DNA from 2 places in the Brevibacterium sp. 2SA genome. Region 2 is predicted to be linked to the other one. Evidence: predicted binding sites of a transcription regulator. Region 2 holds the regulator's gene; the other holds the start of a gene.
What was found. Region 2 encodes LexA, which represses DNA repair genes until DNA is damaged. Its sites were predicted from a motif close to TCGAACANNTGTTCGA; they were not measured.
Positions count from the first base shown of each region.

Region 1: umuD (translesion error-prone DNA polymerase V autoproteolytic subunit) is a predicted target of LexA. The motif match lies at 10,888-10,903, and genes of this name have one in related genera.

Region 1 is NZ_SCMW01000054.1:4,721-20,464, forward strand. Features, by position in the region: gene FFS20_RS15020 (hypothetical protein) at 1-3,131, opposite strand, end outside; gene FFS20_RS15030 (hypothetical protein) at 3,831-4,034, opposite strand; gene FFS20_RS15035 (hypothetical protein) at 4,629-5,297, shown strand; gene FFS20_RS18000 (hypothetical protein) at 6,274-7,137, opposite strand; gene FFS20_RS15045 (helix-turn-helix transcriptional regulator) at 7,243-7,875, shown strand; gene FFS20_RS15050 (hypothetical protein) at 7,852-8,361, opposite strand; gene FFS20_RS15055 (hypothetical protein) at 8,624-9,088, opposite strand; gene FFS20_RS15060 (hypothetical protein) at 9,085-10,302, opposite strand; gene FFS20_RS15065 (hypothetical protein) at 10,312-10,689, opposite strand; gene umuD (translesion error-prone DNA polymerase V autoproteolytic subunit) at 10,920-11,345, shown strand; gene FFS20_RS15075 (Y-family DNA polymerase) at 11,335-12,621, shown strand; gene FFS20_RS18365 (hypothetical protein) at 13,253-13,627, shown strand; gene FFS20_RS15085 (3'-5' exonuclease) at 13,776-15,744, opposite strand, start outside.
Region 2 is NZ_SCMW01000014.1:42,789-58,532, forward strand. Features, by position in the region: gene FFS20_RS07535 (AbgT family transporter) at 436-2,079, opposite strand; gene FFS20_RS07540 (M20 family metallopeptidase) at 2,313-3,596, opposite strand; gene FFS20_RS07545 (MFS transporter) at 3,775-5,097, shown strand; gene FFS20_RS07550 (PucR family transcriptional regulator) at 5,144-6,373, shown strand; gene FFS20_RS07555 (amidohydrolase family protein) at 6,442-7,701, shown strand; gene FFS20_RS07560 (amidohydrolase) at 7,774-9,120, opposite strand; gene FFS20_RS07565 (SseB family protein) at 9,154-9,900, opposite strand; gene priA (bifunctional 1-(5-phosphoribosyl)-5-((5-phosphoribosylamino)methylideneamino)imidazole-4-carboxamide isomerase/phosphoribosylanthranilate isomerase PriA) at 9,905-10,633, opposite strand; gene hisH (imidazole glycerol phosphate synthase subunit HisH) at 10,727-11,347, opposite strand; gene FFS20_RS07580 (hypothetical protein) at 11,347-11,946, opposite strand; gene hisB (imidazoleglycerol-phosphate dehydratase HisB) at 11,943-12,539, opposite strand; gene FFS20_RS07590 (histidinol-phosphate transaminase) at 12,777-13,910, opposite strand; gene FFS20_RS07595 (LysM peptidoglycan-binding domain-containing protein) at 13,920-14,231, opposite strand; gene lexA (transcriptional repressor LexA) at 14,475-15,230, shown strand; gene FFS20_RS07605 (ATP-dependent DNA helicase) at 15,279-15,744, opposite strand, start outside.

The DNA of each region.
Region 1 (15,744 bases), on a different contig from region 2:
GCGAATCTGCGACGGGCGCCGAGGGCGGGGATGTTGCGCACGAGAGTGAAGCGCGGGGTTGTGCCTTTGCGCTCTTCGGCCTTGAGGTAGCCCTCGTTGTAGAGAGCTCGGCGGGCGGTGCGTTCGTCGACGGAGATCATTTCCGGGACGAGGCTGAGAGCAGCTTTGAGAATGACACCGAGCTGCCGTTCGGGCAGGAGAAGTTCGGAGGAGCCGTCTTGGCGAATCGCGACATAGCCGTGGTGGCGGCCGAGAGGCTCGGGAGCGGCTTGTTCTCCGTCGTATCCACCGCGGGTGGGTCGTCTCCAGCCGAGGCGGCGGTAGTGCTCTGAGGGGCATCCGCCTTCGATGGCTTCGACGTGCCCGTGGCCTCCTTCGAACCAGGTCACGAGGAGGGAGCGGATACGGGCGCCGGTGCGCATGGGGGCATCGGGGTCGACTGCGGCTTCGGAGGCCGTGGTGAGGGCGGAGAAGACGAGTTGCGCGGTCTGGTCGGCTTCCGTCTCGGTGATGGTGTTTGTCTCGGTGAGGAACTCCAGGAATGCCTCCCAGGCAGCGGCGAGTCTGCTGGTCGCTGCAGCGATGTCGTCGGAGACGTGGCGGGCCCGGAAATCGACCTCGAGGTGAGCGGCGCGTTCGGCGAACTCACGCTGTTTGGTGTGGAGGTCATTGGCCACGATCCACTGCACGAAGCTGCTCATGAGGAGGTTGCGGTCCTCGCGGGCTTCGGGGCGGTCGAGAACGATGATCTTGTCGAGTTCGGTGTCGTTGGCGTCGATCGGCACGCTGAAGGCACGCCGTTCGTCGCTGAAGTTGGCGGGAGGGATCTCGGAGGAGATGATCGCCGAGGTGTGTGGGGGCAGGGACGAGGAGATCTTCTGTCCGGTGCGGTCAGCACGGTCACGGGCGACAGCTCCAAAGATGGACCGGATGAAGCGGCCCATGGCCTTCTCTGCTGCGGCTTGGCCGTCAACGCTGGGAGTGACGTCATCGGCGAAGAGGCAGGTGTCTCGGGCGTGCATTGTCTTGAACCGTGCGACGGTGGCGGTGTCGCCGATGCCGGTGAGTGAGAGTGTCGGAGTCTTCCGGTCCCAGCTGGTGCCGAAGTGGTGCATGGCCAGGGTGGCTACACCGGTCTTGCGGGATCCGGGGAGACCGACGAGGACGAGAGAGTAGTCCATGGGGCCGAACACGGAGCCGAATACCTGGCCGAGGAGGGGCGCGGCGATCCGGTGAGGCAGACCGTTGAGCATGCCGCCGGCTCCGCCGCGGCCGAGAGCCTGGCGAAGAGCTGCACGGTCGGTGGTTGGTGTCATCAATGAGTAGCGGCCGAGGGAGGAATGGAGGTTCGTGGGGATCTCGACGGGCCCGTGGGCGGTGATGGCGCCGCCGGCGTGGACGAATCCGATGCCGTGGCCATCGATGTCATGCCAACCGGTTGACTGGTAGATCGATCGGTGGTCCCAGATCCCTGAGACAGCCTTGATCGCGTCCCAGACTTCAGCGCGGCCGTTCTTCGTCGACGAGTAGGTGACACCGGGCAGTGCAAGGCCTTCGAGCCACACTGATTCACGTGCGTCGTCGAGAGTGACCCTCTTGAGGTACTTCTCTCTGCTGAGTGGGTGCACGTATTCGAAGACGAAGTGGGTGACGGGTACATAGTCTTCGATCGTCGCGGAAGTCGGATCGGTCCCGAGTTCGGGATCGGCGGCGGCTCCGGCGATGACCTCGGCTGCGGGGGCTTCGACCGAGACCACGCGGACGTCGAGGTTGATGATGAGTTTCTTGGTCTTGTCGAAGTCACCATCCTGGTTGGGCTTGTAGGTGACCTTGTAGATTGCGCCGTCGTTGAGTTCGTAGCGAGGACCGCCTTCGGGGATGGCATCCAGCGCTGTGCGGTGGCGTTCGGTTCGAACTTCGCTGAGCTCGATAGGTGCGACGAATTCGTCTGCAGGTGGCTCATCACCGGTGATGGGATCAGTGTCGGCAGGGACGGGGAGTCCAGCGAGCTCGTGAGCGGTCCGAGTAGCGACTTTGGCTGCGGCGAGGTCCTCATCGACAGCGGCAAGGGTCTCGGCGACTCCGTCGAGGCGCTTGGCCATTTTCTGCAGGGTTGCGTAGTCGTCGGTGGCCTGCTCGAACTTGCGGCCGGTATCGGCTGCCCACCAGGAGACCGCCTTCGTGTGCTCGTCGGCCTTCTTCGGGTCGGCCTCGGCTGCGGCTGTCCGCGCCTGAGCTTCATCGAGTGAGGTCTGGATCTTGGCGCAGAGCTCGTGGAATTCGGCTGCGTGCCACATCAGTTCGAGCGTTGGGAGGGAGACCGGGATGAAGTCATCGACGCCGAAACCGGCGTCGATGTGGTCGGTGAAGTCTGCCTTGGCTGAGTCGACCTTGGGCAGGAGCAGAGTGACGGAGGCACCTCGGGAAAGGAGCTGCTGGTGCAGGACCACGCCGCGCTTGTATCCGGCGAGATCCCTGTCGATCACGATGCGGACCTCGGCGTCGAGGAAGATCGGCAGCAGGGTTTCGGGGAACGATCCTGCGCCCTGTGTGTTGGTGGTCGCGACTAGGCCGATCGTTTCGGCGGTTTCGACGTCTTTCTCGCCCTCGAGGCACCAAACGGGGGTCTGGGCGTCAATGGCCTCAAGGATCTGAGGGTGGCGGTAGAGGACGGGCTGGAAATCGAGTGGCTTCGTCGTCGCCCACTCCGTGCCGGCCCAGAATTCCTGCTTGAAAGACTTGTGGCGGGCGCCGGAATCATCGTGAGCTTCGAGGCGATGGACGCGCTGGGTTTCGGTGCCCTCGGCGTTGAAGTACCGGTAGGTGTGCGTCTGTTCCCAGGTCAGTGTTGAGGGATCGATCTTCTCGGGCGCGGTGAGGCGCCGTGGGGGGCGTCCGGACTTCTTCCGTCCGGTGCCGGCACGGCGCTGTCGAGGGCTCCGGCTGGAGCGGGGCCCTGCCTTCTTGGGCAGTGGTTCGTCGAAGAGATCGGCCTGAGTGAGGCCCAGAGCGCTCGTGAGGTCGTCGATCGGGGTGTCCGGTGCGGACATGAGGTGGAGGAGAGTCGCACCGTTCTTCCATGTGACGTGAAGACTTGGCGTGCGTTCGTCGAAGAGGGGGTTGAAAGCCATGAAGTCGCGGGATCCGCGGCCTTTGCTTGGCTGGAGGCCCATGTCGGTCAGGGCGTCCCATACGCGATCAATCGAGGCAAATGCCTGTGATTGAGGGTGTGGTGCCCCTTCATTGGGCGAAACTGTCATGGTAAAATTCCTAGTGACTTCCTGATATAGCTTGTCGGCTTGTTAGGTTCCTAGTCCGGATGGAGTTCCCGCTCCATCCGGACATTTTTTTGTGCTACTTGTCTCTGATCTCCCTGGCTCGTTCCGCGAAGGTTCTGCGTACGTCCGGATCCTTCAGATACGCGTCGACAAATGCGCGCGTGAGATGCCCTATGGTTACGCCGTCTTGGGCGGCGGCCACTTTGAATGCTTGGTACTGATCTGACTCGATGTCCGCGTTGAGGCGTTTGGAGGATGCTGGCATCGCCTGAGTTTTCTCCTGGAGTAAGAGCATCTGGCTGCCTCCCTCTCATTGCAGAATCTATACGTGTACACACTTGAGTATATGAGTAAATGAGTGAAAGGCAAGAGGTAGACACGCCCTGCAACCGAGGCTGGAGATCCCGTACTTCGAAGCTGTGCCCGGGTAAAATGGGTACAACAAAGGCGCTCGTGTTGATGTGAGAACTCAGCGCGGAGCGTGCATAAGAAGTAATTTCGAGGATTCCCCTGTATGCGGCCAGGCATGCGGGGGTTTCTTGTGTCTGGAGGTCAGACTGCCACGGGCAGCACCTCCTTCTGCTGCTCATCGAGGTAGGCAGGCACGGATAGATTGTGCGCTTGGGCCATGATGAGCGCGAGGTAGTCAGATAGCTCGAGATTCTGGCGTCGAGCTTCGTCGCAGTATCGCTTGAAGTGCTCGGTAGGGAAGCGCGCCGTGGTAGCGGTGCGGTCGCCTTTTGATCGTCTAGCCATGGTCCCCATTCAAACTGAATCTGATTCAGATTGATGGTTCCTGTTGCGCGTGTCGTCAAGTTTCTCGTCCTCCTCGCTGTCCTTTGCCATGTAAGCGAGCGGATTGAACGGATCTGACAGGATCCCGAAATTTTTCTCGAGGCCTCAGGGAGGCTGCGTCTGCGAAAAGTAGGCGTCCTGTCTCATCCTTCAGCTAGATGTGTTCTAAGGCTGTGGTTGTGGTGATTGTGGTGACGGGCGATCATCGTTGCAGGTCAAGTGGCATAAGTGGCCACATTTTGGAGTGGTGAGCGGGGGTGTCTCTCGACTGCCTCTGAGTGGGTATATTCCCAGGTCAAGGCATGTATTTGGGTGATCACCACTCGAAGTGGTGAGCGAGTGGTGATTTTGTGGTGATTCAAGCGAAATCACCACAAAATGTCGAAAAGTAGGCGTTTCGGCCAGGACACTTTTAGATACTGTTTGATGTAGATAGATATGCACAAAGTTTTTCGAGTCATTTAGCTACTCTTCTACTTTCTGAGAGAAGTATGTTGCAGTTTGATGACATGTCGAGGAGTGCCGTGGGTGGTGGTATGTCCCTACGCTGTACATATGAGCGGCAGCCGGCGGTTTCTTTTCGATGAGTGGGAGCGTGAAGCCGAATCCTGGTATCAGGGTCATGGCATTGCGAGGACCCGCGTTGCCGAGAAGATGGAGCCGGCTGGTTGGGCGGCATTGTGGGCAGGGTGCGATATCGCTGCGGGGCATCCTCAGCTGGACGATCTGAGGTCAGTAGCTGCAGGTCATCGTGGCAGTAGCGATTGGATCGATGTGGGCTTCGCGCTGGCTGGCCATGAGCTCGCATGCTTCAAAGGGGTACTTCCCCAGTCGGAGATCCCTCTTGTCATCGACCTCTCGGTTGCAGAGATCCGGAAGGCGCTGCAGGCGGCGCGGTCTGGTCATGCTGAGCCGAAGCGTGGCGTTGTGGAGTGGGCGCTCGATCCGGATTCGTTGCCGGATAATCCGTACCTGCGATTGCTTGAGGTGGTGTCGCTCTTGAGCCAGTGGGAGAAGGCCCACAAGCTGCTGCGGGCGACCATGGACTCCTGGCTGACGCGAATGGCGTGGAGGCAGGGAGTGCCGCTGACGAGTTTGGCAGACGCCACGGGGCGCCCAGCGGCATGGGTCCGCCATAAAGTTGGGGGCACTCCCCCGCCGCAGCCAGTGGTCGCTCTCGATTGGTGGCGAGGCGAGAAGCAGCGTCGAGCGCGCTCAGGATGAGCCGCGGATCTCCCCGGTCAGTGCAAAGTTGCGCCAATTGCTCCAGACTTTCGAGAAGGGCACTGACGGCCTGAAGGGTGTCGATGCTGATTTCGCGCTACAGAGTTCGTTTGTGCTCTAGGTGTGGTGATTAGGGTGGCGGATCTGTCCTGTGACTGGAGGCGAGTTCAGATACTCGGCGTGGGGACATACCGAGAGGTGGAGGCATTCGTCGACGTGACGATTGCAATATCGGCACAGCAAGCCGCGCACATTCCCTGTGGAATGGTCGTGATCGATGATCGATCCAACTTCGTTATGGCAGATTGAGCATGCCAGCCCCTGGAGCGCGATGAGATCAGCATAGATCTTCGCGAGCTTCGCGGATCTGTGATGGATCAGAGGATCGGCAGGCGGCCAAGTCGGGAGCTCTGGTCGGCAGCGAAGATTCTCCGGGACTAGCTCAGAGGGAAAGTCTAAGTGTCTCGGCCGAGGAACACGGAGAGGTGAATCGGCATGGTGATCTACGCAGATGAACGCCTTCGTTCTCGGATCGAATAGGTGATACCGGCCGTCGCACCCTTCTCTGGCTTTGATCTCGGTAGGCGTCCGATCGCGATCACGAGGAGGAATCGGACAGGGATGCAGACTGATGCGAGCAATGGCCTGGTCGAATTCGCAGCCGTGGAACTCACACCGGTTTGAGTACCCGCGGAGCCCATGGTGCTTGACCCAGGACCGCCGAGCGGATGGCAAGTCGGAAAGGGTGAGGATAGGTACATAGGAACGCCCGGTGAAGCGGCGGGGATTCGCCCTGCTCACGATCTTTCGCGCCGTGCCCGGGGCGATTCCGTAGGTGGAACCAACCGCTCGGGCGGAGAGCTGATGCTTCTCGGTCATCCAAGCGATTGCGGCATCTGTGACCTCGTCGGATCTGAATGGTCGTGGCATGGAGGGCATCCCAACAGAGTCGGCCGTCGTTGGCAGGAGTTCAGAGCTAGTTGAACCACGGCAATTGCAACAGCTGATCGCCGAGTGCGCCGATCTGACTGCCGGCGAAGCTCGTGACTTGAGTGGCGATCGCGGAAATGAGGGCGTTGACGATCGTGGTCCTCTTCTTCGCGTGGACACTGTCCTCGAGTTCCTGGTGCAGTTCGAGAACCTCGGCGCGTGTTGCGTCATCGAGGTCCTCGTTGAGGATGAGCTGCTTCATCTTGGCAACAATGTCGAGGGCCTCGGCGAGATCCGGGTTGTTCGACTGTTCAACGCTCATTGTGTTGTGCTCACCTTGCTGAATGCCCCCGACTGGTCCCGTGATGTGGTTGGTGTAAGTCGGAGCATTGACCGTGTGCGTGGCGGTCTGGTGTGTGGGTAGATCGCTGGGTGCGTACCTGCGATCGAGGCAGCGGTTGCCGGCGGCGGTCAGCTCAGGGCGAATCGTTCCGGGGCCCCAGGCTCCTGTGCCCTTGATGAAGCCCTCGTCGCGGAGGACCTTGTCGGCCTTGGCGAAGTCGTCTCTGGTGAGGGGCTCAGTGAAATCGTTGGCTGCGGGGGAGTCAGCGACATCGAGGCTTGAGCCTTGGTCTTCGTGTTCACGGACCCATTCGAGTAGCCTCATTTGAGCCGCGTCCGTGCGGTACTTCCGCACCATTGTTCTTCCGATGTGGGCATGGTCGTCTTTGATCTGCATCGACACACCTCCGAGTGTGCGGGCAACAACGACGTAGTCGGCCTTCTCCAGTTCGCTTGTGACCGAGCTGAGGAGGTCTGGTGGACAGACGTCTTCAGGGATCGAATCGTTGCGTGGGTTGTTCAGTGCCAGCCAGATCGCGGTCCGAAAGGCATCGTGCGTCAGCGTCATCAGGTTCCCCAGTCTCCCGGATCATGTGTAGTGGACTTATGGTCTCACGCACCACTGACATTGAACAACTATCGCACAATGTGAAATGAATGTTACTTTTGGATCATGATTACGATTCTTGAAGGCATGCGCCAGCAGCAGGGGTGGACTCAGGAGGACCTGGCCACCCGATCCGGTATTTCCCGCGGCACAATCGTCAGGATCGAGAACTTCCGCTCTCCGTCCTCGGTGACCGCTTCGAAGATCGCTCACGCTTTCGCCGTTGACCTGGGGCTCGAGGAAGATTCGGAGGAGCATCTGGCGAGGACATTACACCTGCGAGATACCGACTCGGATCCGACGATCTCAGTCGCTCAGACGACAGTTGGGCGACTTCTGGCTTGGTTGCCAGGCATCGGTGATAACGAAGATGCCGAATGGCCGGACTTGGGACAGGAGGAGAAGGCATTCTGGGATCATTTGGCTGCCCTCTTCAGCGTGAGTGGGAGCTACCTGCTGGGGAAGTGGAGGTGGTTGAGCGCTGCGTGCCTGGATGACCGGTGGAATATGCACCCAAATGAAATGCGGTACATCCTCCTGTTCGTCCGGCCCGATGACCCGAGTTTCGTTGAGATCCTGACGCGAGTGGTTCCTCAACCTACCGACATGGCTCTGCCGGCCTGTCGGAAGTGGGCCACGGAAATCTACGATGCGGCCTGGACTGTGTATGCAGCTTCAGAGACAGAGTTCCCCTACTGACGAGTCCTGATCGGATGTGGCTGTCAGGAACTCTGTGGGATGGAAGGAGGGGAACTCATCGCCGAGCGCAGCTTGGAGAGGGCGAGTCAGTGGTGTGTAGTTGCTCGCTGTGATGAAGCGGCGGGCGTCGACGGCGGCGATGGCGTCGGCGCTGAGGTGCCAGACCGTTGACCAGAGATCCTGCCATTCTGGGTTCGATGAGATGAGCTCGGGTCCGACCCACTGTCCGCGGGCTTTCAGGGCCTCTCCGGCGGCCACCGCTGGCTCAACTCCGGCGCGAAATGCTGCTTCCCAGGTGTCGTCCCACGGCGATTGCTCACGCCGGTCATATGCGGAGTTCCAGGCTTGAGTGCCCGTCGCAAAGCGGAGCTTCGCTCGGAAGTCGTCGTTGTTGAAGCTGGCGATCGTGCGCGCTTCGGAGAGAGTGAGCTGTGAGAGCCGCTCAAGGAGGTGTGTGGCCTCGGGTGTTTCTGGTGTCCCAGCCATGGTGCGCGTCCTTCGGTGGGGTGATTGTGCTGCTTGGAGCTCACAGGATACGGCGTGGCTCTGACATGCTGTCCGGTGTCCTATTGCGGTGGGGCTGTGGTGCGGGTTGACATTCGGGTGTGCAAGATTTCGAGGATCTTTGCGCGGTCTTCCGAGCAGAGATGTTTGGTTGCAGAGGCTTGTTCGATGTCGGCCAGAGTGGTCGACGTAATCCGTTGTTGGGCGACCTCATCGGCCAGTCTGATCAGCTCAGGAAGACTCTTCATGTATTCGATCTTCCCAGAATCCTTGCGGTGATGTAGGTCGTCATTGCTGCCCGCTGCGAGTGGTTGAGCTTGCTCATGTGGTTGGCGATGGTTCTGAGGGCCTCGTCGAATTCGTCGGGGATCCCTTCGAGATCTTTCTGCAAGCGCTTCGCTGTGACGAACTGCTGATAGTCCGCTCGATCGCGTATTCTCCATCCGGCGAGCTCGTCGACGTCTGTCCATGAATCGACAAGTCGCGGGCCGTTGGGTGATCCGATGTAGATCGCGGAAGGGGCATCGGCGGGGTGGGTGATTTCGAGAACACTTCCGATCGGGCAGGAGAGATAAGCCTTGTGCGCGCCGGCTGTGCGCTCGTGGTCCTCGAGAGATCTGTACCAGTGCGCGATCTTGGTGCCGTTGTAGAGTCGTCGACCGATATAGACGACGCGCTCAGTGGTGATGTTGGGTTCCGTGGGGCTCATTCTGCATCCGCCTTCGTCCGGTCGATGAGTTTGGGCCTGGTGACCACGGTCTGCCGAGTGCCGTGGTAATCTTCATGGCTCTTGACAGTGGCCGTGATGGTGACGGTGTCCCCCTGGTCGACGTCGAAGGCCCAGGCTGCTTTCGTGACGGTCTTCAGAACCGTGGTCCCTGCTTCGATGATGAAGAGCATTGACGTGCTCTCGTGGTAGCCGAAGGACGAATCGACGGCACGTGCGCGGGTGATGGTTCCTGTGATCGTGAGCTTGTCCCCCACCGTGCCGGCGTAGGCGGATTCGGCCTTCTTCTTCACCTCTGCTGCCTGACGGACCTGATCGCCGATCATTCTTTCGTAGGCGACGACTGCGGAGACGACGATGCCGAAATGCCGGGATCCGACGCAGACCCCGCGAAGAGCTGTTGTGAGGTTGATGGTGTAGTCGCTGGTGGTTTCGAGGCCGGAGAGCAGTGCAGGGATGATTTCCTTGGCCTTGGTTGTGGCGGCAGGCATCTCCGGGGAGAGATCATCCCGGACCTTCTTCGCGACCTTCGTCGTTCCGAACAAGTAGTCGTTGACGGCCATGGCGGTGGTGTAGCCGCCATGTGAGCCGGGTTTCCACCCGTAGGCGCGAGAGGCTGCCCACGCGACCGCGACGATGGTCTCCGGGGCGTATTCCAGGGGTGAGTGGGGAAAGCTGCCGAGGAAGTCTGTGACGTCGTCGATCACGGAATCGAGGTCGATGAAGACGGGGCGTCCCTGGTGGCCGGTGAAATCGCGTAAGCAGGTCTTGCCGACCTGTTTGACCTCCCCGGTCTCGACGTTGCGAACAAGGAAGGTGTAGATCCGGTTGGTGCGGATCGCTTTGCAGTGGTCACAGTAGCCGGCGGTGAGAGTGCTGCGATCCACGGCCGCGGCGTCGACTCCGGGAGCTGTCCGGAGGATGAAGTCTTCGCCGTCAGTGGTGTCGATCGTGTCGATGGCGGCGAGGAACTCCCACCCGCCATAACGCGGAGCTTCTCCAGAGATCAGTGTGTCGATGACGATGTAGGTCCGAGTCTCTCCTCCAGGGCCGGTCTCGGAGACTGTGCGCTCGGTTCCCGTGACCTCGATGCGGCCGGTGAAGCCGCGGCGGACGGCCCGGGCATTGATCTTCTCTGTCCGGGCGATCGTTGCGGCGAAGCTGGTGGGGTCGAGGACCCAGGTGGTTTCAGGCATCAGTGCTCCTCACGAGCAGTCGAGTTCGGGCCGATCCTTGTAGAGGATCTGAACGGCGCCAGCGAACGGGATTCCGAAATCAGCCAGCGGACCGAACGCAGCGTCTTCATCGTCGGAGCCTGCGATGTAGGTGACATATCCGCCGTAGTAGTAGTTCCCGTCGTCGTCATACATGCGGAAGCGCACCCGGTGTGAACCGGACTTCTGGACGATTTCGAGAAGGTGATCGTCGGCGTTTGAAGGACCGAGGCGGCCCTTGCTCCGGCCGTCTTCGATGCGGTCTTCAGTGATCACCCAGGCGTATGTTGCGGCGGTAGCGTCGATGCTTCCGTCGATCGTGGGGATCCAGGTCTGCTTGACCATTCCGAGCGGGGTGGTGGGTGTCATCACTGCTCCTTAATCTATGTGACATAGACAAATATAACCAATGATATATAGCTGCGCAAGCGGGAGGGACATACCATCCTGCGCGGCTAGGCGGAGGCCTCTTGATTGATATAGGCCACCAGCCCGCGCGGGTCTGACATGACTCCCGCGAATCCTCCGTCCCTCGCGTGGTGGTCACAGGGGAATGCTCTACAGTATTAGAACTGAAGTTCTATTGATGGTGGTGTGTGATGACCTTGACCGTGCTTCCCCTCAGAGCGCGCACTCCCCTGCAGCTCGTCTACCCTCTCGAGGCGATTCGAGCAGGATTCCCTTCTCCGGCGCAGGACTACGCGGACTCTTCGATCGACCTCAACGAGGTGCTCATCGCCGACAAGACGTCGACCTTCATCGTGAGAGTGGCTGGTGATTCGATGGAGGGCGCCGGCATTTTCGACGGTGACGAGATCCTCGTCGACCGGTCACTGGAACCGAGGTCCGGCGATGTCGTCGTGGCCGTCGTGGATGGGGAGCTCACACTCAAACGGTTGATCATCGATGCCCGCGGTGCCCACCTCGAGGCAGAGAACGCTGCCTATCCCCCGATCTATGTGTCCGAGCTCTCGGAGCTCTCAGTGTGGGGCGTGGTCACCTACGGGATCCGCCATGTCCGATGATCGAACGCAGCAGATTGCCCTTGTCGACTGCAACAGCTTCTACGCTTCGGCGGAGCGAGTCTTCGACCCCACGCTCGAGGGCAGGCCTGTCGTGGTGCTGTCGAACAACGACGGATGTGCAGTCGCGATGTCGGCTGAGGCGAAGCGGCTCGGGATCCCGATGGGCGAGCCATGGTTCAAGCTCGAGCCTGATGCGGCCCGACTCGGTCTCGTGGCGAGATCATCGAACTACGAGCTCTATGGGGATCTCTCCTCACGAGTGATGGAGTTGCTTGGCCGGTTCTCGGCATGGCAGGAGGTCTATTCCATCGACGAAGCATTCCTCGGTCTCACCGGCACCCTCGGTGAGTTGGGCGACACCGGTCGATCGATGAAGGCTGCTGTGGCCAGGAATGTCGGCCTTCCGGTCTGTGTGGGAATCGCGCCCACCAAAACCCTGGCGAAGATGGCCAACAAGTGGGCGAAGAAGGTGCCCAGCTTCGGCGGTGTGTGCGTGTGGGAGCAGGTGCCGGCAGATGACCGCCAGGCGCTCATGCGGCGGCTTCCGGTCACGGAGATCTGGGGTGTTGCTGGCCGACTCGGCGCCCGTCTCGCGGGACTTGGCATCTACACGGTCGCTGACCTTGCCGCGTCGGACCCGGCAATCATGCGCCGGCGCTTCTCTGTTGTCCTCGAGCGCACGATCAGGGAACTCAACGGTGTCCCGTGCATCGCATTTGAGACGCCGAAAGAGGGCAAGGACCAGCTGATCTTCTCGAGGTCGTTTTCGAAGAAGATCACCGAGGTGAATGAGATCCGCCAGGTCCTCTCGATCTACGCGCAACAGGCTGCCGCGCGGCTGGCGCGTCATCGGCAACAGGCCAAGCAGCTGCTTGCGTTCGCGGGGACATCCCATTTCGTCGCCGCAGCCGATCGCCACCACCCGAGCGTATCCGTTCCACTCCCCGTGCCGACTGCGGATCCCGTCGACCTCACCAAAGCTGCGTTGAGGATCCTCCCCGAGATCCGCCCCGGAGCCCGCTACGCCCGGGCCGGAGTCATCGTCACTGACCTCTCCCCCGCTGGGGTGCAGCCAACGTTGCCGGGGTTCACCTCGGAGATGGAGGATAGGAAGATCGCAACCATCATCGACGAGGTGACGACCAAGCTCGGCCGTGACAATCTCGGCCTTGGATTCGGCGGGCTGAAGTCAGGCGTGGACTGGCAGATGGCCCGAACCATGCTCTCGCCGAGGTGCACGACTCATTGGGGTGAGCTCGCTACCGTCAGGGCCTGATCCGAGGGGCCGGCGCTGGAGATGTCAGAGCAGCGTGATAGATCTGAGGGCATGTCGACTCTTGGCCCCTATCAGGACCCCGCTGTGCGTGAGTGGTTCGATTCTCTGCCCAACCCGGACTACTGGGAGAACTGCCGGCGGATGGGGGAAGAGAGCCTGGCGCGGGCGAGAGCAGAGCATGCGGCGCAACGCGGAGACTAGCGCGCACAGCATGTCGACTGAAAGCTGTCCGTGACTGTTGGCCGTAGCCATGGGAGACTGCGAGCATGTGCGGACGATACACGCTGGATGTGAGTCTGAGCATTATTCACCTAATGCAACAGTCTAGCTTTCACCTGTCGACGCTCCCTCTCAGAGGGCAATGTCACATAGGGTTGAAGGGGCTGATGCAAGGAGAGGTGACAAATCCCGTGCAGGACGTGGTCGAACCCTTCGGCTAGTGCATGGGCACGAACATCCTTTGAGTTTGCGAGCAGACCGGTCCAATTTAAATCACGATTCATTCCGGTGCACTCGAGTGAAGCTGCCAATTCCGATATTCCTCCTGCCTCCTTGCTGGGAGATTCAGCATTTGAGATCTCAACGTCCTGAATTCCTTGTTCCGGCACACTTACCGGACGTCGCTGTCTGCATGAGCACTCCAGTCAGAGGGCAGGGCAACGACGTTGGTCTGCTGGACTGCACAGATCCACCACTTGCCGGCGCACTCGATCAGCGTCCACGTGCCCGAGTTACACCGCACATCACCTTCACCCGCAGTCGTCTCCTGAAGCGTGTGCACAATTGCAATCGTTGGGGCGAGGAAGCCAACGCTCTCCACCTTCAAGGCAACGTGAAGACCGTGCGCGTGCCCTTCCAAGCGTTCTTTGTGATAGCTATGGATCGCGTCCCAACCAGTCATTCTTTGACCTGCGGCAGTGACTTGGACGGCGTCTCGACTGAAATGGGCATCGAAGATGTCGGCGTCTTGCTGATGGAATCCGTCTTCAAGCCGTTTAAATACTGAAGTGATTTCGCTTCTGGCTCGTTTGTCTGAATTGTCGATCAGTCCAGTTGGGCGCACCCTGACTCCTCCGAGATGACGTGTGTCTGCACCTTGTGAAATTCTACGCCTGCGAAGGAGACAGGCACGGTGTCATCAGGGCCCTCGTGCCCTATCCGAAGACGGCTGCTTGTCTCGACGAACCTCGGGTAGACACTGTTCTGTCATTCGTCGGCTCGGCAAAGGCGAGATAGGACGGAAGCTCGCCGAAATAGGTGAGGTACAGTTCGTGCATTGCTCTGGTGCAGGCGATGTAGAGCATGCTTTTGTCGACGTCGGACGTGTACCTGTCAGCGGACACGCCAGGCACAATCACCGTATCGAACTCGAGACCTTTGGCCACGTGAGCCGAAGTGATGACCACTCCGCTTGCGAACTCCTCGCTGTCATAGTCGAGTAAGGTCATGTCAGCACCTGCCTCTCTCAACGCATCATGCAATTCCCTGGCTTGTTCGATTGTTCGGCACACAATGCCCAGCGACTGCTGTGGCCCTGCTGAATGAGAATCGATCAGATTCGTGATCACGGCCACCTCGTCGAGTGTGTCCTCGGTGCGAATGACCTCCGGGGGTCGGCCGTGCCGATCGACCGATTCGAGGCGATCATTGTGTGAGATGCCCTGTGCGAAGGAAATGATCTCAGACGTCGAGCGATAGCTGCGATACATCTCCAAACAGTTGGCCTCGGGGAAGATCTCGCGGATCGTCGACAGGCTCGAGGAGCTGAATGGGTTCACCTTCTGATCAGCATCGCCAAGAATCGTCATGCGACAGGGGAAAAGCGCTTTGACTACGGCGTATTGAGCCGGCGTGTAGTCCTGCATCTCATCGACGAGTAAGTGGCGGATATTCTGATAGGTTTCAAACTCAGTCGTCCTCAGCCGCGTGAGAATAAGCGGAAAGACATCAGCGTATTCGAGTCGATTGCGCCCGGCCATGACAAACAGCCCCTTCTCTTCGCGTGAGGCCAGGAACGCCTTATACATCGACAACGGGTCCTTATAGGGGAACAGTCCGAGAACCTGCTTCCTGACTTCCCGTTCGTCAGCGGTCTTCCACCCGCGACGATCCTTCTTAAAACGCTGTCCCAGAGTGGTCACGGCAATCTTCGCCGCGCGTTCGAGACAAGCGAAGACGGGCAGGAAACTGCATCGTTCGAAGATTTCGGCCATCTCCGCAGCCGAAATCTCCTCCCCACGATGGCTGACCGCACTCGGGGCGAGTGTGGTGGCGATTTCGGTGTGAATCCAGGTTTCGAGATCATCGACGAAATCAGCTCCGGCTTTGTGCCGCATCCGATCGGAAGCCGCGTCGTGAGGATGCTCGAGAACGTGAGAGACCTGCTCATTGAAAGTCTGGAAGCCCAGTTTGGGAGGCAGATATTTCTCTGCCAGGGTCCCGAAATCGATTTCAGCGATCTGTTCCTCACCGAGTTCCGGCAGCACTCCGGAGATGTAGTCGGTGAAGACCTTGTTGGGCGAGAGGATCATGACATTTGACGAGTTGAGGCTCTCTTTGAACCGGTAGAGCAAGAAGGCGACTCGGTGAAGAGCGATCGATGTCTTGCCGGACCCAGCCACGCCTTGCAGGATGAGCACTTCAGCGGCCTCGTTGCGAATGATCGCGTTCTGCTCACGTTGAATGGTCGCGACAATGTTTTGCATTTTGTCATCGGCGGAGCGGCTGAGTTCTCGCTGGAGTATCTCATCGTCGATGTTGAGAGCCGACTCGATGACATATTCCATCTGCCCCTGGGCGATCTTGTATTGCCGTTTGCCAGTGATTTCACCATCAATCTGGCCAGCAGGGGCAGTGAAAGATGCTGGGCCCGACTCGTAGTCATAGAACAGGCTCGATACAGGCGCCCGCCAGTCGTGTACGAGGATGTCCTTGGTACCAGGGCGATAGAAATTGTGGACGCCGATGTAGATCTCCTCAGCAGGAAATTCATCGGAGGCATCCGCCGAGTAACCTGTGCGCTCAGGCTTGTCGCGGGTGAAATCGACACGACCGAAATAAGGAGAATCCTGAAGTTTCTCGATCCTCTTGCGCGTCTTTACCGTGTACTCTCCCAGGCCGACG
Region 2 (15,744 bases):
GGTGGCTGAGATCGCCGATCCCGGGACCGCCGTTGCCAGTCCCACGACCACCGTCGCCGGTCCCGCCGATCAGGCAACCATCGCCGACACGGGCCGACAGCGCCCAGCCACCGCCGACGCGGGCCGCCAGCGCCCAGCCACAACAGGGGCAGACACACACCGTCTCGTCATCGCTCCGAGCGCCAATCCCACGCTCGCCGACATCGCCGCGTACACGCACGAGATTCTCGGCTCACACCCCAGGAAATCCGTCGCCGTCCCCCCACGCCGTCGTCCGGGCCGCGGGCTGGTTCGACCGGACGATGTTCGAACTCGCCGAACTCGCCCCGATCTGGCGCCGCCCCTGCCTCATCGAGGCGGGCACGGCCGCCGACTGGCGCCGCGGGATCGACGAGATGCTGCCCTGAGGACGCCCCACCTCGGCGAGGGTCGGCCTCAGCTCTGCCCGAGGAAGATCCCGTTGCCGGGGCCGAGCGGCAGGTCGAAGAAGTACCAGATCGCGAGCAGGCCCGCCCACGCGAGCCAGAACGGGATGACGAACGGGAACATCCGGGAGATCACGGTGCCGAGGCCCGCGTTCGGCTCGTAACGGCGGACGAGGCCGAGAAGGACGATCATGTACGGGTTGAGCGGGGTGATGACCTGCGTGGCGGAGTCGCCGACGCGGAACGCGGCCTGGATGAACGCGGGCTCGTAGCCGAGCAGGGCGAAGAGCGGGACGAAGACCGCGGCCATGAGCGTCCACATCGACGATCCGGAGACGATGAAGAGGTTGAGCAGGCTCGCCAGCAGCATGAACCCGATGATCGCGGCGAACCCGGTCAGGCCGATCGATTCGAGGCCGGACGCGCCGGCCACGGCGATCCACGACCCGATGCCCGACCAGTTGAAGAGGGCGATGAACTGGCCGAGGATGAACGCGAGGATGAGGAACGACATCATGTCGACGAACGACTGTCCCATCATCCTGACGATGTCGTTCATCGACCGGATCGTGCCGACGACGAGGCCGTAGACGACGCCCATGAGCATGAAGTACGCGAAGACGATGAAGACGATCGAGGACAGCAGCGGGGACTTCGGCAGGAAGCCGCCGTCCTCGTTGCGCCACGGGGAGTCGGGGATGAGGACCGCGAAGAGGATGACCGCGGTGAGGGCGAGCGCGGCGAGAACGGCCCAGCGCAGCCCCCGCTTCTCCGCCGGCTCGAGGGTCGGGCTCATCGCCGTCTGTGCGGCCTCCATCTCCTGCGCCGACACGGCGTTCTCCGCGTACTCCGAGCCCGTGGCCTGGTACTTCTTGTCGAGTCCCTGGCTCGTCGCGTCGACGTAGTCGCGCGGTACGCCCTTGCGGACCATGTTCGGTTCGATGAGCTTGTCGATGATGAGTCCGGCGATGAGGGCGAGGACGATCGAGGCGACGATGTTGAAGTAGTAGTTCGAGACCGGGTTGACCGCTTGGTACTCGACCCCGGGCAACGTCTCCATCACCGAGGTGGTGATGCCGGCGAAGAGCGCGTCGAGGCTCGTCGGGACGATCGACGTCGAATACCCGGCGCCGGTCGCGGCGAACCCGCCGATGAGACCGGCCATCGGATGCCGTCCCGCGGCCTTGAACACGAGCGCGGCGAGCGGCGGGATGATGATGAACGCCGAGTCGGCCATGATCGACCCGACGACGCCGACGAACCCGACGGCGTAAGGGAGCAACCAGCGCGGGCTCTTGCCGAAGGCGACGCGCACGGCCGCGGCGAGCATCCCCGACTTCTCGGCGACGCCGACGGCGAGCAGGATCGGCAGCACCGTCGCGAGCGGCGGGAACCCGATGTAGTTCTCGCCCATCGTCGTCGTCAGCCACGCCAGGCCCTCACCGGTGAAGAGGCCCCTGATCGCGACGACCTCGTCACTGCCGGGAATCGAGACCGACACCCCGGCGAGCGCCATCGCCGTCGAGATCGCCCCGGTGAGGAGGAAGAGTCCGAGGAAGAGGGTGAAGGGCTCGGGCAGTCTGTTGCCGATCCGCTCGATCCCGTCGAGCATCCGCTGCCCGATTCCGACTTTCCCTGACGCCTGCGTTGACATGGCTCTCTCCTATGAACGCGCTGAGTTCGGGAGGAAACCGGTGAAGGGCCCGAACCGCCGAGGTGGTGCTCACTGAACTCGCAACTGCCCTGGCCGCCCGCATTGTCCGACGATCGCAGTGCTGTCGTGGAACAGTCTGACACACCTCGGTGTCCGAGCTCACATAGGCCGATGCGGGTGCAGGGTAGTGCGCGGATGCGCGGGCTCCGCGCACGGCCCGCGCGCAGATCTGCTCAGGCGCGGTTGATCCGGCGCACCGCGAGTTCGGCGAGCAGCGCGGCCCCGTCGGGGAGGACGGAGTCGTCGAAGCGGGCGAGCGGCGAATGATTGCTCGGCGCCGTCGCCGGATCCCCCGTCGCACACGCACCGAGGAAGAGGTACGTGCCGGGCACTTCGTCGAGGACGAAGGAGAAGTCCTCGGCCCCGGCGTCGGGGGTGGGCTTGAGGGCGAAGCGGTCCTCACCGAAGAGCTCGGCCACGGTCTCGGCCATGAACGCGTGCTCATCGGGGTTGTTGACCGTGAGCGGGTAGACGTTCGTCATCGACACCTCGGATTCGAGTCCGTGCGCCGAGGCGATGCCCTCCATGAGCGGCACGACGAGTTCGGCGAGCAGGGCCCGGGACTCCCGGCTGAAGGACCGGATCGTCGCATTGAACTCCGCGGAGTCGGGGATGATGTTCTCCTTCGCACCACCGGCGATCCGCCCGACCGTGACGACGACGGGGTCCCAGATGTTGAAGCGCCTCGTCACCATCGTCTGCAGCGCGGTCACCGCTTCGCACAGCGCCGGAATCGGATCCATCGTCGTGTGCGGCGCCGACCCGTGGCCGCCGGCCCCGTTGAACCGCACCTTGAGCGAATCGGGGGCGGACATGAGCGTGCCGGGGCGGCCGGTGAAGACCCCGCGGGGAATCTCATGGGCGAGCACGTGGAGTCCGTAGGCGGCATCGGCGCGCTTGCCCGCAGCATCGAGAACACCCTCGGCGATCATCTGCTCGGCCCCGCCGTCCATCTCCTCCGCCGGCTGGAACATGAAGACGACATCGCCGTCGAGGTCCTCGCGCATCGCGTGGAGGATCCGCGCGGCCCCGACGAGCCCGGCGGTGTGGAGGTCGTGTCCGCACGCGTGCATCGTCTCCCCCGTCGTCGAGGCGAAGTCCTCTCCGCTCTCCTCGACGACGGGCAGCCCGTCCATGTCCCCGCGCAGGAGCACCACCGGCCGGTCCTCACCGGTGCGGCCACCGGGCTTCGTGCCGCGCAGCACCGCGGTGATGCTCGTCAGCTCCGTGCCCAGGGTGATCTCGAGGTCGAGGTCGGCGAGGGCATCGAGGACGCGCTGCTGGGTCTGCGGCAGCTGACGCCCGAGCTCGGGCTGCCGGTGCAGATCCCGGCGCAGGGCGACGAGGTCGTCGGCGAAGCGTCGGGCCAGCTCCCGGGTCCGAGACTCCGGGGCCTCGGCGGTCGGCTGTGCGGGGGTCGTCGACTGGGTGTCCGTGGGCGATTCTGTGGGTGTCATGGGCAATAACGTAGGGTCGGCCGGGCCGGCCGGGCAACGGTTCGCAGAGCCCGGGCGCAAGGTCTGGACAACTGTCGTCTCCGCGTCCGCCAACACGCGACAATCCGTCATTGTCGAGGTCAGCGGCGAGGCGCAAGGATTGAGACACTCATCACACATCAGGTCGCACAGGGAGGCAATGATGCAGACCAAGGCCACAGACTCACCGGATTCGCCGCCGAAGAAATCGTCGCCGGTCCCGCTCATCGCGGGCACGACGGTCGGCAACTTCGTCGAGTGGTTCGACTTCGCCCTCTACGGGTTCGCGGCGACGATCATCGCCGCGACGTTCTTCCCGCCCGACGGCGGTGCCGGGGCGCTGGCCGCGACCTTCGCCGTCTACGCCGCGGCGTTCGTCATCCGCCCCGTCGGCGGGTACGTCCTCGGTCGCATCGGCGACCGCTACGGCCGGCGCCGCGCCCTGTCGATCTCCGTCATCATGATGGGCCTGGCCACCGCCGCGATCGGACTCATCCCCGGTTTCGCAGCGATCGGCTGGTGGGCGCCGGCGCTGCTGCTGATCTTCCGCTGCCTCCAGGGCTTCTCCGCCGCCGGTGAGTTCGTCGGCGCGACGACGTTCCTCATGGAGCACGCCCCGCAGGGCCGCCGCGGACTGTGGTGCAGCTTCGTCACCACCTCGACGTGGCTGGGCACGGTGGGAGCCACGGTGCTCATCCTCGTCCTCCAGGCGAGCTTCGGCCCCGTCTACCAGGAATGGGTGTGGCGCGTCCCGTTCGTCTTCGGCGGGCTCATCGCCATGGTCGGCCTCTACGTCCGTCTCCGCCTGGCCGAGACCCCCGTGTTCATCAAGACCGAGGAGAAGATCGACAACGCCCCGCGCCTGCGCGACCTCTGGGCCAAGCACAAGGGCATCATCATGATCGTCTTCGTCTACAACGTCTTCCTCGGCATCCTCACCTCCTCGGTCGTCGGCTACCTGCCGAGCTATCTCATCTCCGAACTCAAGTTCGCTCCGCTGTCGGCGACGATCACCGTGACGATCATGCTCATCGTCGCCGCGATCACCAGCCCGATGATCGGGGCCCTGGCCGACCGGTACGGTCGCCGTCGGCTCCTCATCCCCAGCGTCGCGATCGCCGCCGTCGCCGTCGTCCCCGCCTACGGTCTCCTCGGCGTCGCCGCCCTGGCATGGCTCGGCATGATCGTCATGGTCATCGCGACGAACTTCGTCGGCGTCGTCGGCAACATCAGCGTCCCCGAGCTCCTGCCCCCGCAGTTCCGCTTCGTCGGCCTCGCCCTGCCCACCGCGATCGCCTACGCGATCTTCAGCGGCACCGCTCCCCTCGTCAACTCGAGCCTCATCTCCGCATTCGGCACCGCCCTGGCCCCGGGGTTCTACACGCTGGCCATCGGCGCCATCGCCTTCCTCGTCCTCGCCCGCTGGCTGCCGGAGACGAGGGACTCCTCGATCGCCCAGGGCGCGCAGCTGCGCACCCGCTGAACCGGCGATGGGCTGGGCCGCCACCGTGTCCTCTACCCTTGGAGGCATGCAAGATGAGGTCCAGTCCATCGTCGATGCCCTGAGCACGGCGCTGGGGCGCACCGTCTCGGTCAGCGACTACTCGATCCGCCACATCGCCCATTCCAAGCAGATGGGAGCGGTCGACCAGGCTCGCATCGATTCGGTGCTCCGGCGCCGCGTCTCACCCCAACTCCAGGAATTCATCTACTCCCAGGGCGCCCGCAGCGCGACCCGGCTCTTCGAGGTCGGGGCCAATGAGAGCCTCGATGCGTACATCGCCCGCTTCGGCTACCCCGTCACCGCCGAGGGCCGGACGATGGGCTTCATCTGGCTCCTGCAGACCGAGGGTCCCATCGGAGCCGACGAGGAGAAGACCGTCGCCGAGGCGGCCGCTTCCATCAGCCGGGAGCTGCGCCGTCAGGCCCACGCCGGACGAGCCCGGGACTCCGCCCTCAAACAGCACCTCGCCGATGCCCTCTCCCCCGACCCGGACCAGCGGACCAAAGGCGCCGAGGCCCTCGCCCAGGAGCGCCTCTTCGGCGCCCAGGCCTCGACCCTCCTCGTCCTCGAGTTCACCGGGACCACCGGCGCGAGCCCGGCGCAGCTCGGGATGAGCGCCTCCCTCCTGCTCGAGCGCTTCACCGACTGGTTCTCCCTGGCCCCGGGCCTCTTCCACGAATCCGCCGACCACAGCGTCGTCCTCCTCGGCGCGGACTTCCCCGACGACTCGGTGAGGCAGTGGTGGCAGGGCGAACTCGGCGATCAGGACGTGATCGACCGGGTCGGCATCGGCCTCGGCAGCGCCCTCGAGGACCTCAGGGACACCGAGACGACGATCGCCTCCTACCGGCACGCGCTCACCGCCGCCCGCATCGCCCTGACCACGGACACCGCCCCGGTCGCGCTCCGCCGCTGGAGCGAACTCGGGTACTACGGACTGTTGCCCGAGGCGAACGCGGAGACCCTGGCGACGCCGATCGCCACGGTCATCGCCTCACTCGTCACCGACCATCCCGACCTCGCGGAGACCCTCGAGCGCTACCTCGACGCGGCCGGCGACGTCCGGGCCACCGCCTCGGCGATGTACCTCCACCGGGGAAGCCTCTACAACCGGCTCAAGCGGATCGAACAGCTCACCGGCCTCGACCTCGGCAGCGGCGGAGACCGGCTCGCCGCGCACATGGGACTCAAACTGCTCCGCACGACTGGACAGCTGTCGTGGCCGGAGACCGTCGAACACGACAGTCAGCGATAGTCCGCGCGCCGCCGGACCGAGATAATCGGAAGACGACCACAGTTTCAACGACGAGATCAGAGGTAACAATGGCGATCTGGCTGGCCAACCCCACCGTGATTCCCTGCACCGGCGACGAGACCGACAAGGGCCCGGGCACCGCCCCCCGGGATGTCACGGGAATCCGCATCGACGATGGTCTCATCGATCGCATCGGCGGGGACGCCGAGGCGGGCGACGAGATCATCGACGCCCGTGGGCTGACGATCACCCCGGGTCTCATCGACGGCCACACCCATGCCGGCATGGCCAGCCCCGTCGATGCCAGCCTGCGCCACGACCTGCCCGTCGCCGTCCTCGCCGGCGACATCTTCTACGTCTGCGGGCAGGCCCTCGACGCCGGTTTCACGACGCTGCGCGACTGCGGCGGTCTCGATCTCGGGGTCCCGCAGGCGATCGCGAGCGGTCGGGTGCGCGGCCCGCGGATCGTCCAGTCCGGGCCCATCCAGGCCCAGACCGGCGGGCACGGGCACTACTCGAGCGAATGGGAGCCCACCGAGTACTTCGACACGCACGCGATCCCGGGGCTGCGGACGATCGCGCTGCTCGCCGACAGTCCCGATGAGATCCGCAGGAACGTCCGCGAGTCCTTCCGCCGCGGGGCCGACTTCATCAAGATGTGCGTGACCGGTGGCGTGCTCGGGTTCCGCAACAACGTCGAGGCCACCCAGTTCACGTTCGATGAGATCTCCGCGGCCGTCCACGAGGCGAACGCGAGGGGCACGTACGTCACCGTCCACGCCCACAATGCCACGGGCATCCGCACGGCCATCGAAGCCGGCGTCAAGTGCATCGAACACGGCACCGGCATCGACGGGGAGACCGCGCAGCTCATGGTCGAGAACGGCGTCTCCCTCGTCCCGACGTTCGCCACCGCCTACGTCTACCTCACCGGGTCGTCCGCCTCCGGCGTCGAACACGACTTCTCCGCCCAGATCGACGACGTCATCGCCGGGATGGAGTCCTCCCTGCGCGAAGCCCGGAAGGCCGGGGTGCGCATCGGTCTCGGCTCCGACCTCACGGGCCTCAATCAGGTCAATCGGGCCGAGGAGATGAAGCTGCGCTCGCAGCTCGAGTCCCCGGAGGCCGCGCTCATCGCCGCGACCCGGATCAATGCCGAGCTCTGCGACCTCGGCGAGGTCACCGGCACGATCGAGGAGGGCAAGCGCGCCGACCTCGTCGCTTGGACGGCCTCCCCGCTCGAGGATCCCACCCGCTTCACCGACCGGTCGACGATCGCGCATGTCTTCCTCGACGGCAAGCGCGTGGCGGGATCCGCCGCGGTGTGATCGCCGGCCGGCGGCCGTCGCACGTGCCGGCCGGCGGCCGTCGCACGTGCCGGCCGGCGGCGCTCAACCCGTTCAGTCGAAGTAGTGCTCGACGTCGATCGCGCCGCCGGCGCGGGTGAACTCGTCGTCCACCTCGGCGGCCAGGGCATCGTCGACGAGGTAGTCGAGCGCCGTGCACGCGAGCCCGTAGGCGGCGTCGCGGGCCGCGGTCTCGGCGGCCGGGGTGATCGCGGCGGCGGCGAACTCGCGGGTGTGCAGGGCCACCTCGGCGTCGGCGGTCCTGATGAGCGGATGGATGCCGGGGATCCGGTAGGAGACGTTGCCGAAGTCCGTCGACGCGGCGATCGACTCGTCGAGAACCCCGGCCGGCAGCGGTGAGCGTCCCCGCTCCTCCTCATGGAGGGCCCAGCGCGTCGTCAGGGCCGCATTGCCGCGCACCGGCAGCGACGGCGGGTGCTCATCCCACGTCACCTCGACCCCGGTGCCGGTCATCAGCGCCGCCCCCATCGCCGCGTCCTCGACCCGCTGCGAAAGCTCCTTGAGCGTCTCCGGATACTTCGAGCGGACGTAGCACTGGACAGTCGCGGACTCCGTGATGATCGACGGCCTGGTCCCGCCGTCGGCGATGACGGCGTGGAGGCGGGAGATCGGCGGCATCTGCTGCCGCAGGAGACAGAGACCCTGGTAGAAGAGGGATGCGGCGTCGAGCGCGTTGCGTCCCATGAATGGCTGCGCCGAGGCGTGCGCGGCGACGCCGGAGTACGTGACCTCGAGGAGGCGACGGCCGAGCCACACCTGGTCGGCGCAGTCGTAGCCGTACCCGTGGACCATGATCGCCGCATCGATGTCCGCGAAGGCACCGGCCCGGGCCATGATCTCCTTGCCCGAGTGCCCCTCCTCGGCGGGGGTGCCGAGGAGGACGACGGTGCCGGGCACCGCGGCCGGATCCTCCTCGAAGAGCGCGTGGAGGGCGAGGAACGCCCCGACCCCGGCGGCGGCGATGAGATTGTGGCCGCACGCGTGACCGATCTCCGGCAGCGCATCGTATTCGGCGAGGATCGCGATCGTCCGGCCCTCACCGCTGCCCGTCGTCGCGCGCAGGGTCGTGTCGACGCCGTAGAGGCCGGTCTCGACGGCGATGCCGCGGGATTCGAGGACGGCGGCGATCGCGGCGACGGATTCGTGCTCCTCGAAGGCCGTCTCGGCGAGGCCGTGGATGGTGTGGAGCAGCTCGGTGATCTTGGGACCGACGGTCTCGACGGCGTCAGCGATCGCCTCGATGCTCGCGGTCGGGGCGCCGGTGTGATCGTCGGTCCACTCCCCTGCCGCTGTCGCACGGGCCTGCGTCTCGACGGCGATGTGGTCGAGGTAGGACTCGTCGGGGACGGTGGGACGGCTGAGGTCGCGCATCGGGCTCATGTCACTCAAGCATAGGAGACCCGCGGCCCGGCACTACGCCGCGGTGAGTTGGAGGGCGAGGGAATCGACACGGTCGATGATGAGGGCATCGCCGGCCAGCGCTTGCTGGAACCGGTCGAGTTCGGCCCGGTCGACATCACCGCGGACGCCGAGGCGGATGCCGAGTTCCGGTCCTTCGACGTGGACGCGGGCGCTGCCGGGGCTGAGACTGAGCGTCGCCAGCCACGGGAAGGCCTCAGCGATCGTCGCGATCGCCTGCCCCACCTCGGTGTCGGCCCATGACGGCGTCCACGGCCGGCCCTGCGCGAACGCGAACAGCGCGGGACGCCGCAGGAGGAACGACCGCTCCGAGCCGGGGTCGAGGACGACGAGCTGGGATTCGGCTTCGACGGCGCCGAGGACGAGGCGTTCGGCTTCGATGGGCACCGGCCGGGCCTCGGGGTGCCACGTGGTCAGCGGGGGGATCGCGGAGAACCCGGGCGTGCATTCGCGGCCGTCGGCGGCCTGGAGGCGGACCATCGCCATCTCCGAGGAGTTGTCGACCATGAGCCCGTTCTCCCCGACTCCGTGGTCGACGGCCATGGGGACGATCGGCGCGTAGAGCCGGGTGCCGGACAGGGCAGAGACGACGCCGCGGTGGGCCTCGGCATCGAGCGGTGCCGCGGCCGCGGTCTCGAGGGCCGTGAGCAGGGCCGCATCGGCCTCACCGGTGTCCCCGGAGAACGGGTTCGGGGCGAGGTTGCGACCCTCCCACGGCTGGCCGGCCGAATCGGTCGACACGGTCTCAGCGTCCCGCGACGTCGAGGGCCTCTTCGAGCGTGAACTGCCCGGCGTAGAGGGCCTTGCCGACGATCGCGGAGTCGACGCCGGCAGGCACCAGGCTGCGGAGACTGCGGAGGTCATCGAGGCTCGAGACGCCGCCGGAGGCGGTGATCGGCTTGTCGGTGCGCGTCGACATCGATTCGAGGAGGTCGAGGTTGGGGCCCTGCAGGGTGCCGTCCTTGCGGACGTCGGTGACGACGTAGCGGGCGCAGCCGGCCTCCTCGAGGCCGGTGAGCACCTCGAAGAGGTCGCCGCCGTCCTTCGTCCAGCCCCTGGCCGCGAGCGTCTGGCCGCGGACGTCGAGGCCGATGGCCACGAGGTCGCCGAAGCGGGCGATCATCTCGGCGGTCCACTCGGGGTTCTCGAGCGCTGCGGTGCCGATGTTGACGCGTTCGGCTCCGGTATCGAGGGCCCTCTCGAGGCTCTCGGTGTCGCGGATGCCGCCGGAGAGTTCGACCTTGATGCCCACGGCCTTGACGACCTGGTTGAGGAGATCGGAGTTCGATCCCCGACCGAAGGCCGCGTCGAGGTCGACGAGGTGGATCCATTCGGCGCCGCGCTCCTCGAAGTCGTGGGCGGCGTCGATCGGTGAGCCGTAGTCGGTTTCCGTGCCCGCTTCGCCCTGGACGAGGCGGACGGCTTTGCCGTCGGCGACGTCGACGGCGGGGAGGAGAACGAGCTTGTCAGTCATGATGGCCTTTCCTGGGTCGCAGTCGTTGGTGCTGTGGTGGATGCGACGCTGAGTCAGTGATTCCGGGACCGCGCCGGTCCCGGTGCGTGCGGGTCAGTCGTGCGGCGCGGAGAACGATGCGATCCAGTTGCGCAGGAGTCCGGCGCCTGCGGTCGCGGATTTCTCCGGATGGAACTGGGCGGCCCACGTCGTGCCGTCTTCGACGGCGGCGACGAAGTCTCCGCCATGGGTCGCTGTCGTCACGAGCGTCCCGGTCGGGTGCTCGGTCGCGGCGTACGAGTGGACGAAGTAGAACTTCTCATCCTCGATGCCGGCGAACATCTGCGACCCGGGGGCAGCGGTCACGCCCGTCCATCCCATGTGGGGCACGACGGGGGCGTCGAGCGCGGTGACCTCACCGGGCCACAGGCCGATGCCCTCGGTCTCCTCCCCGTGTTCGCGTCCGCGGGAGAAGAAGACCTGGAGGCCGACGCAGATGCCGAGCAGAGGACGACCGGCCGCATGCCGGTCGCGGATGAGGTCGACGGCGCCGACGGACTCGAGCCCGCGCATCACCGCGGAGTACGCTCCGACCCCGGGCACGAGCAGACCGTCGGCGGCGTCGATGACCGCGTGGTCGGCGGTGAGGGTGACATCGGCTCCGGCAGCCTCGGCGGCGCGCACCGCGGAGCGGACGTTGCCGGCACCGTAGTCGAGGACGGCGATCGTCGTCATCAGCGTTGCCCTCCTGAGAGGACGCGGGAGATCCGCCACAGCGAGAACCCGAGGACGATCGCCCCGACGACGGCGACGATCCAGGCGACGGCGTTGCCGCCGAGTCCGACGGTGACGCCGAAGGCGAGGACGAGACCGGCGAGGACGGCGACGACGATCCACATGAGCGCGGTGCGTGCGAGTGCTGCCCGTCCCGGGGTCATCGTCGCCGCGCTCGCCTGGAGCTTCGACATCGACGAGGTCGGGATGTTGCCTTCGACCTCCTCGGGGGTGACGGTCTCGAGGAGGATCTGCTCGGTGACGTCGGGCAGGTTGCGCAGGGCGAGTCCGGCGGGGACATCGGACTCACGGGCCCCGTGGCGGAAGTGCCCGGCGTCGATCTGCTCGTCGCTGCGGACGAGGAGAAGGACCTCGTGCTTGCCGGCGAGCTTCGAAATCGCGGCGGCCGCCTCGTTGCCGGCTTCGACCCCGGTGTCGGTGAGGACGATGCCGGTGAAGTCGCCGATGGGCACGATCGTGCCGGAGATGTTCGACAGCACGCACGCGGCGGCGAGCTGGTCGGGGACGCCGAACGGAGTGACGACGACGGTGGTGCTCACAGGACTCCCTTGGTGCTCGGCACTGCGGTGGTGCGTCCGTCGGGTTCGACGGCTTCGCGCAGGGCGCGGGCGAATGCTTTGAATTGGGCTTCGACGATGTGGTGCGGGTCGCGGCCGCGCAGCAGGTCGAGGTGGACGGTCAGTCCCGCGTGGAACGCGATCGACTCGAGGGCGTGCGAGGTCATCGAGCCCGTGAAGTGTCCGCCGATGAGGTGGTACTGCTGACCGTCGGGCTCGCCCTCGTGGACGAAGTAGGGCCGGCCGGAGATGTCGATGACGCAGCGGGCCAGCGCTTCGTCGAGCGGGACGAAGGCGGCACCGTAGCGGCGGATGCCGGCCTTGTCGCCGAGCGCCTCGGCGAGGGTCTGACCGATGACGATCGCGGTGTCCTCGACGGTGTGATGCACGTCGATGTCGGTGTCGCCGGAGGAGGTGATGTCGAAGTCGATGAGCGAATGCTTCGCCAGTGCGGTGAGCATATGGTCGAAGAACGGCACGGTCGTCGAGATGTCCGCTCTGCCGGTGCCGTCGAGGTCGAGGGCGACGGACACGGTCGACTCGGAGGTCGATCGGTCGCGTTGGGCCTTCCGCATAGTGAGCCTTTCTTCGCTCTGGTCATCAGCCGGCGCACTCACGCGCCGACCTCTATTGTCTCAGTCCCGGTCCGCATCCTGCACAGGGGTCTCGCACCTGGACATCGACGGTCTCGCTGAGGCGGTTGTGTGATGGTCTCGCCGAGGCGGTGGAACCGAGGTGGTGGAGCGTCGCAGTCGCCGAGGCGGTGGTTCGGCGCACCAGGGCGGTGGTTCGGGTCGCGACGGCGGTCGGGCTCAGCGAGCGCTGAGCAGAGTGTCCGGGTCGGTCGCGACGATGTCGTCGAGGGCCGCGAGGAACGCCGTCGTCTCGGCTTCCGTGCCGGCGTTGACGCGGGCATGATGCGGAATGCCGATGTCGCGGATGAGGATCCCGCGATCGAGGAGCTTCTGCCACAGGTCGGCCGGTGAGGCGATGTTGCCGAAGAGGACGAAGTTCGAATCGCTCGGGTAGACGGTGAAGCCGAGGGCGGCGAGGCGGTCGGCGATCGCCGTGCGCGAGTCGATGAGCCGGTCGACGTTGCCGAGCAGGAGGTCGGCGTGGTCGAGGGCCGTGCACGCGAGCACCTGGGTGATGTCGGAGAGGTGGTACGGCAGCCGGACGAGGCGGAGGGCGTCGATGAGTTCGGGGGCCGCGATCGCGTAGCCGAGCCGCAGTCCGGCGCACGCGAAGGCCTTGCTCATCGTCCGGGAGACGACGAGGCGCGGTCGGCCCTGAAGCAGGGTCATCGCCGAGGGCAGGGCGGGACGGGAGAACTCGGCGTACGCCTCGTCGACGATGACGATTCCACGGCAGTTCTCGTAGGCGGCGGCGATGACGTCGAGGCCGATCGAGGTGCCGGTCGGATTGTTCGGGGTGCAGAGGAAGACGATGTCGGGATCGACGCGGGCCACCTCGGCGGCCACGGTTGCGGCGTCGAGTTCGAATTTCTCGTCCCGGGAGGCCGCCACCCAGGTCGCGCCGGTGCCGGTCGTGATGAGCGGGTGCATCGAATAGCTCGGGGTGAAGCCGAGTGCGGTGCGTCCGGGGCCGCCGAAGGCCTGGACGATGTGGGAGAGGACCTCGTTCGAGCCGTTGCCCGCCCAGATCATCTCCGGGAGGAGGTCGACCGAGCCGCCCGCCCGCTCGTTGACGCCGTCGAGATAGGTGACGAGGTGTTCACGCAACGCCGTGAATTCCCGGTCGGGGTAGCGGTTGAGTCCGGCGAGGTGGCCGTCGACGGCCCGGCGCATCGCCTCGGTGACGACCTCGGGGATCGGATAGGCGTTCTCATTGACGTTGAGCTGTACCGGAACGTTGAGGTGCGGAGCGCCGTAGGGCTGCTGACCGACGAGGTCGGACCGGACCGGCAGAGAGTCGATGTTTCCCACACACCGATTTTAGCGCTGGGGAACGTTGAGGCTCTGGCCGGGGTGGACGACGGGGCTGTCGAGGTGGTTGAGCTCGACGATGTCGGCGACGACCTCACGGGTGTCGCGGTCGAGGCCGAGGTTCGAGGCCACGGTCCACAGCGACTCGCCCTCGCCGACGACGACGGCGTCAGCGGCGACTCCGACGACTTCTCCCTCAGCGACCGCCTCGGCGGTGAACGTCTGGGTGGAGATGAAGAGCGTGCCGCCGATGATGGCGAGAGCGCACAGGGCAGTCCGGAGCAGGCGCACGGCGCGGCGGCCGCGGACGGTCAGACGCATTTCGTGATTCTTCTCAGACATCGCTTTACCTCTTTCTTCGTACGATTCCACCCGCAATGAGTAGAACGTCTGTTCTATTCAACATGCCAATCGAACAAATGTCCAGTCCACCTCGAACATTTATGAGACAATGAGCGAGAACCAGCGTTGTTGATCGATCTCGAACAACCATCCCAGGCGGCACTGACACGAGATCTCTCGAAGCGCTTCGACCGGTGGGATTAGAACGAAGGGGAAGAGGCAATGGTGCAGAGCAAACGAGGCAGAGGAAGGCCGCGCAACGAGGATGTGGCCAGCGAGATCGCGGCTGCGCGCAGCGAAGAGGACGAGGTCGAGATCCCCGACGGGCCGACCGGAGCCGGCGACTTCCGACTCTCCCCCCGGCAGCGGCTCGTCCTCGAGACGATCGAACGCGCCGTCGTCACCAACGGCTACCCGCCGAGCATGCGCGAGATCGGTGAGGCCGCGGGTCTCGCGTCGCTCTCGAGCGTCGCGCATCAGCTCTCGCAGCTCGAGCGGCTCGGCTATGTCCGTCGCGATCCCAAACGCCCGCGGGCGATCGAGGTCGTCAATCCCTTCGAAGAAGAGGAGGCGGAGCGGGCGAAGTACGAGGAGCTCGCGAACAACACCGTCCAGGTCCCCGTCGTCGGCCGCATCGCCGCCGGTGGCCCGATCCTCGCCGAGCAGGAGGTCGACGACGTCTTCTCCCTGCCGACGCAGGTCGTCGGCTCCGGTGAGATGTTCCTCCTCAAGGTCGTCGGCGATTCGATGATCGAGGCCGCCATCTGCCACGACGACTGGGTCGTCGTGCGCAAGCAGCACACCGCCGACAACGGTCAGATCGTCGCCGCCCTCCTCGATGGTGAGGCGACGGTGAAGACGCTCAAGCGCAAGGCCGGGCGCCAGTGGCTGCTCCCGCAGAACAAGGACTACGACCCCATCGACGGCACGTACGCGCAGATCATGGGGCTCGTCGTCGCCGTCATCCGCCGCCTCTGAAAGGTGCCGCGCGGGCACAGCCTGCGCGGCGACGCCGAGCGCCCCGGACTACTCCTTCGCGTCGGCGAGGCGGCCGAGGGCCGTGCGGACGAGCTGTGAGTCCGTCGTCGGCCACATCTGCGGCATCGAGTTGACGAGGTAGCCGGCGTACCGAGCCGAGCGCAGCCGCGAGTCGAGCACCGCGACCACGCCCTTGTCCGCCGTCGACCGGATGAGGCGTCCGGCTCCCTGGGCCAGACGCAGTGCGGCATGCGTCGCGCTCACCGCCATGAACCCGTTGACACCGCGCTTGTCGGCGTCGCGGGCCCGCGCCTGCATGAGCGGATCGTCCGGCCGCGGGAACGGAATCCGGTCGATGATGACGAGCCGGTTCGTCCTCCCCGGCACGTCGACGCCCTGCCACAGTGACATCGTCCCGAACAGGCACGCCTCATCGTCGGCGGCGAAGCGGGAGACGAGTGACGGCAGACCGTCCTCCCCCTGGAGAAGGATCGGGACGTCGACCTTGGCGCGC